DNA from 2 places in the Brevibacterium paucivorans genome. Region 1 is predicted to be linked to the other one. Evidence: predicted binding sites of a transcription regulator. Region 1 holds the regulator's gene; the other holds the start of a gene.
What was found. Region 1 encodes LexA, which represses DNA repair genes until DNA is damaged. Its sites were predicted from a motif close to TCGAACANNTGTTCGA; they were not measured.

Region 2: a site for LexA is predicted at 1,658-1,673, ahead of JOE56_RS00680 (HNH endonuclease signature motif containing protein). Genes of this name have one in related genera too.

The regions. Positions count from the first base shown of each region.
Region 1 covers NZ_JAFBCP010000001.1:1,990,415-1,993,534, reverse strand. Annotated here, with positions in the region: gene JOE56_RS09240 (histidinol-phosphate transaminase) at 1-320, opposite strand, end outside; gene JOE56_RS09235 (LysM peptidoglycan-binding domain-containing protein) at 330-623, opposite strand; gene lexA (transcriptional repressor LexA) at 906-1,580, shown strand; gene JOE56_RS09225 (ATP-dependent DNA helicase) at 1,564-3,120, opposite strand, start outside.
Region 2 covers NZ_JAFBCP010000001.1:143,279-146,398, reverse strand. Annotated here, with positions in the region: gene JOE56_RS00685 (AMP-dependent synthetase/ligase) at 1-876, shown strand, start outside; gene JOE56_RS00680 (HNH endonuclease signature motif containing protein) at 1,760-3,120, shown strand, end outside.

The DNA.
Region 1 (3,120 bases):
TGGGACAGAACCTCGTTCGAGCCATTGGCTGCCCAAATCCATTCGGGCGGAATCTGAGTGAGCTCACCGTTGCCCTGCTTTTGCAGAACCGTGGACAGGTACTGCGACAGGAGCTCCCGCAGGCGAGTGAACTCACGGTCCGGATAGCGGTTGAGATGTTGAAGCTGCTCCCCAAGATTCTTCTGCAACGCCTCGACCACGACTGGTGGAACGTCATACGAGTTCTCGTTGACGTTGAGGCGCACTGGCACATCATGCACTGGCGCGCCGTAGGGCTTCGCACCGCGCAGATCGTTTCGAACCGGGAGATTTTCAACCACGCCACGAGTTTAACGTGAGGGCACTTCGAGCTTTTGTCCGGGTCGAACAAGCGAGCCGTCGAGGCCGTTGAGCGCCTTAATCTGCTTCACCACCTGGTCGGTGGGAACACCTTCACTGTGCTCACGTGCGATAGTCCACAGCGACTGGTCCTCCTGCACTGTCACCGTCACGGTCTGAGCTGATGCCCCACCTTCAGAAGCCTGCGCCGGCAACACGGCCAAGCTAATAGCGAACGCCGCGACAACCAACGCAAGCACAACCACTAGCCGACGAACCGCATATGTGCGAGCCACTCGTGTCATCTCATTCCTCCATTCGAACTAATGTTCTATCGAATCTATGTTCTATTGAACACAACATTCGAACAAATGTCTACTGTTTCTAGAACAAATGTGCGAAAATAGATTCAAACGCGATCCCTTTCGCTTTCACACCTGACTGTTCCAGGAGGGTCTGACACAGTTTTTGGATCGCACGTTTTAGCAGGTCACACATTGGGAGGAAACGTGGCAGAAAAGGCAAAGCGGGGCCGGGGGCGCCCACGCAACGAAAGCGTCATCGCAGACATTCAAGAGCAAGAGTCACTGCACTCGCGCTCACTACCAGAAGACTCAATCTCACGCACCGACAGGCGACTGACTCCACGTCAGCGGCAAGTCCTCGAATGCATCGAACACGCCGTCTACACCAACGGCTACCCACCAAGCATGCGTGAAATTGGCCAGGCAGCCGGCCTGGCCTCGCTGTCATCTGTTGCCCACCAGCTCAACCAGCTGGAACGCTTGGGGTACGTCCGTCGCGACCCTAAACGACCTCGGGCCCTTGAAGTCGTCAACCCCGACGAAATCGAGTACAACAACAACATCACCCCAGAAACCTCCGCGAACACCGCACTGGTTCCTGTCGTGGGACGCATCGCAGCCGGTGGCCCCATCACGGCAGAACAGCACGTTGAGGACGTCTTCCCACTCCCCCGTCAGGTTGTGGGCTCAGGCGAAATGTTCCTCGTGCAGGTCGTAGGTGACTCCATGATCGACGCGGCCATCTGCGACGGCGACTGGGTCGTGGTGCGCAAACAGTCCACGGCCAACAACGGCGAAATCGTAGCCGCCCTACTCGACAACGAAGCCACCGTGAAGACGCTCAAGCGCGAAGGTGGCAAGCAGTGGTTGCTCCCTGAGAACAAGGACTACGAACCCATCGACGGCGATCACGCGCTCATCATGGGCCTGGTCACCGCCGTTATTCGTCGGCTGTAGAAGTTGCAGCGGCCCCAGCGCCGGCTTCCCCGGTAGCAACTCCCGTTGCCAGGCGCTGCAAGGCCTGCTTCACCAGTCCAGAATTAGTGGTCCGCCACAGTGGCGGAAGCGAGTCGAGCAAAAACTTCGAATAGCCTGCTGTGCGCGCACGCGAGTCCAACAGCGCAACCACACCGCTGTCGTGTGACGTGCGGATCAGCCTCCCAGCTCCCTGCGCCAACCGCAACGCCGCGTGCGTTGCCGACACCGCCATGAACCCGTTCGCACCTCTAGCTGCTGCAGCCTGAGTGCGCGCCTGCGACAACGGGTCGTCGGGGCGTGGAAACGGAATCCGGTCGATAAGCACCAGCCGGTTGGTCAGCCCCGGCACATCCACGCCCTGCCACAGCGACATTGTGCCAAACAGAACAGCCGAATCATCGGCGGCGAAGTCCCTCACCAGGACCGACAACGTGTCCTCGCCTTGCAAGTACACCGGGTACCGCGTGCGTTCCCGCACAAACTGCGCAGCCTCTTCAGCGGCGCGCCGGGACGAAAACAGTCCCAGGGCACCACCTCGGGATGCCTCAATCAGTTCCACGATTTCGTCCAACACCTGAACGTTGACCCCTGACCTGCCGGGCTTGGGCAGGTGCCCGGCCACGTAGAGGATCCCCTGCTTCTGGTAGTCAAACGGGCTACCCACGTCGATCGCGTCGTACCGGGGCGCATCCTCCCCAGCCAGCCCCAGGGCAGCCGCAACCGGTTCAAACTTGCCACCCAACGCCAGTGTCGCCGATGTCGCCACCACGGTGGACTCAGCAAACAACCCGTTCCGCAACGTACCCGCCACACTCAGCGGCGCCACTACGAGCGACGTAGTGGTGGTTTCCTTAAACGTGTTCGTCGAAATCCATGCAACATCGTTGCTGTTGCGGTCCAACAACCGCTCCACCAGCTCATACGCCTCATCAATGCGCGCGCGTGCCATGTGCCGTCCAGCGTCGGGCTCGGACTCCTTGGACACTCCCCCGACCTGCGAACTCAAGTCCCGCAACGCGTCATGCACGGCTGACAGCGCGTCGCCCAGGTCTTCTGGCCACACGCGCAACAGACCGGGCTCGTGCTCTTCCAGGGCAGTCGCAAACTGATCGCTGGCCCTGGTGAGCGCCTGAATGGTGTTCGCCGTGGCGGCCGTGTGCTTCTTAGCAGTCGACGCCACAGCGCTTAGAAGCGCATGCGTGATTGCCCCGGTGAGCGCGCCGGTCACGCGGTCGCGCAGTTCGTGCGCCTCGTCGATCACCACCGCCGAATGCTCCGGCAACACCGACTGCTCCCCTTGCGCTTCAATCGCCAAGAGCGCGTGGTTGGTGACCACAATGTCGGAGTCCGCCGCCGAGTTCTTGGCGCGTTCGGCAAAGCACTCTTCGAACATGGGACACGTGGACCCCAGGCAGTCGAACGAGTTCACGGACACCAGCGACCATGTCCGGTCGGACACGCCAGGCACCAGGTCGTCCCGATCCCCCGTCGCGGTCGCGTCGGCCCACTCCCGGATCCG
Region 2 (3,120 bases), 1.8 Mb from region 1:
CATGCGTACTCGGTGGCCCAAGACCGAGGTGGCCCCGGGCTGGGTCTGAAAGCCCAGCATGCAGTGGCGGACGCGGTGGTGTTTTCGAAACTGCGCAAGGCCCTGGGTGGCGATGTTGAGTACGCGATTTGCGGTGGCGCGCCGCTGGGGCAGTGGTTGGGGCACTTCTATCGTGGGCTCGGCATTCACATTTTGGAAGGGTACGGGGCGACCGAGACCGCAGCTCCCACGTCTGTGAACCTTCCCGGGCACTTGAAGGTTGGCACGGTGGGGACAGCGTTTCCTGGTGCTTCTTTGCGAGTAGTGGAATCGGGTGAGATCCAGATCAAGGGGCCCCACGTTTTCCGTGGCTACCTGGATAACCCGGAGGCGACCGAGGAGGCCTTTGACGACGGCTGGTACAAGACGGGCGACCTCGGGAAGCTCGATGACGAAGGTTACCTCACGGTGACGGGGCGGGTGAAGGAACTGCTCGTGACCGCAGGCGGTGAGAACGTGCAGCCAGCTGTTCTCGAGGACTCACTCCGCAGGCACACGCTCATTTCTGAAGTGGTAGTTGTGGGGGACCGGGAGCGGTTCGTGGGAGCCATGATCACGCTCGACGGTGAAATGCTTCCCGGGTGGTTGAAAACCCACGGATTGCCTGCGATGAGCATTGAAGAGGCCGGTCGCCACCCCAAGGTGCGCGAAGCGCTCGACGTTGCTGTGAAGTACGCGAACGAGAACGTTAACCGTGCGCAGTCGATTAGGAAGTACGTGGTGTTGCCGCGGGATCTCGAGCAGACAAAGGACGAGCTTTCGGCGTCGTTGAAGGTGCGTCGTCCCGTTGTGATGAAGAACTTTGCCCGGGAGTACGCTGCCCTGTACGACAAGTAGTTTGTGGGTGTGCGGAGTGGGTGAGTCGACGGCGAGTGTGTCTGATCGCCGTTCGAGCTGAGTTGCCTGGGTGTGCCGTACTGTGTAGGGCCGTACTGAGTGAGGGCGTCTTCCGTTAAGGAGGCGCCCTTTGGCGTTGCGGTAGAAAGTCTCAGCCGAGGTGCGACCAGCTAGCGTGCCGAGGTGGTCCTGGCCTGACAAGGTGGCTAGCTTTCTCTGGTTGGGGTAGTAGCGGGCCTGTTGCTCTGGGGTTGTGGCGGGGTCTACTGGTGACTTGGCTCTTTATGTTTCAGTCCATACGGCGCGAAGCGAGCGATACGGCGCATTATATTGCGCAGTTTCGCTCGCTTTGCGCCGTAATGCCCGGTTTGTGCGGTGTATTCGTGGAGCATGTATAACTGCCTGTTGCCCTACGGGGCGCTGGGCGTAAGGCTCCTGTTGTACACACTTTTTGAGCATTAAACTCGGCTCGCGACTGTGCACATCCTTTGGCTTACATGAGGGTGTTGCTGGTGAAGCGCGATCGGCTGTAAGAGTCGAGTGTCCTACGCGCGCTGGCAAATGTCTTGTAGCGCTGGTCTATCGTCACTATCACTTTCGCTGGCGAGCGTCGTCTGCGGTGTCCACAGCTGAATGCGGTTCACTGATCGCTTTTCGCGCCCGTAGCTCAGCGTTCGTCGTCTCCTCAATTGAGCGCTTGTCGTTTTCTCAGCTGAGCGTTCGTCGTGCCGATGTCTGAGCGCTTTTGGCTTCTCCAGCTGAAGCCTTTTGGTATCACTCACTGAACGCTCGTTCGAAAATAAATCGAAACAAAACGAACAAAACCCTTGACTCTTACATTCGAACACAAATAGAATAGAAACACACAAGGAGGTGAAACCATATGACCACAACAGATCACCATGTACGCAATGACATGTATGACGGGCCGGCTGTTGAACTCTTCGAAACAGTCAAAACGACCACGCGCCTCATGGACGAAGCCCGGGTGAAACAAGCCGAAGCAGTCGCTTCTTTGATCAGCGCCCACGTAACGCCTGTGGATGATTTCACCGATGGCATGCACGCGGTGTTCACCTCCAACCCTGGTGTAGGACCGCTGGTCACTAACGGGAAAGCAGGACAAAGCTCTGGTGTTCAGACTTCTGTTGGCGTGGATGATGTGGTGGCGTGTGTGGCCCTGCCTTCTGGTGAAGTGTGCACGGTTGCCAGTGTCGAACGCGTACCAGACGAGTTACCCACCCCAACAGAAGGGGTGCTAGCGAAGGTTTTGGATTGTACGCGTGCCCAGGTGGTGACCCAGGTGCGGAAAATCATGACAGCTGTGGTGCTCATGCCCAAACTCTGGTCACTAGCCAGGCAGGGTGTGATCGGGTTCGACCGGGTGTTGTATACCGCTGGCAGGGTTGGTCGTGCTGGGGTGTGTATCCCCGTGTTTGATGACATGCTCACCAGTAAACGGGTGGACGTGTCATGGAAAACCTTTAAACGGCATGTCACTGAAGTGCTTGCCATGCTCACGACCCCAGAAACCCGGGCGGAGAACGCGAAACGTAACCGGTCAGTGTCGTACTGGGTCAATGATGACGGTACAGCCACGTTGAGTCTGACTGGACCGGTGTTGGAGATGGAAGCGTTTTATCAGCGTGTACGCGGGACTGCCAGGGCAATCATGGCGAACCACGTAGAACCTTTCACTGCCACGTTGACGGATGAACAACAAGCCCTTTTCGTCACCGAAGACAACGGTGAAGTTTCTGAAGTGCGGGTTGGTGATCTAGGTCGGGTTGAGGTTGATGATGACCGGCTCATGGACCAACTCACCCTGGACTTGATCACAGGGGCTAAACCCTCAACCACGCTGCGTGTCCGAGTGACCCGGACAGGTAAACAAGCACCGATCAGAGTCACCTACACCGGGCCAGATAGCCCGAGTACGGATGGGGCTGAAGTGATCCTCCAAAACGGCACACAAGCTCAGGGCGGGAACGCTACTGCCAAGGGTACAAACAGTGCTTTCGAGGCGGGGATTCCCGCTGCTGACGCTAACGGTGCTGATGCAAACGGCGGTTCCGCAACTGACGGGCCTGGTGCTGATGGGCCCGGTCCGGGCGATGCGGACGGTTCTGTGTGGGCTGACAGGTGTGAAGCTAAGCAGGCTGAGCAGGTTTGTGAGCTTGAGTTGTGCGTGTCGATGCCTGAAAAAGAAGAATGGTTGAAATCCCAAGCCAGCATTACTCTCAC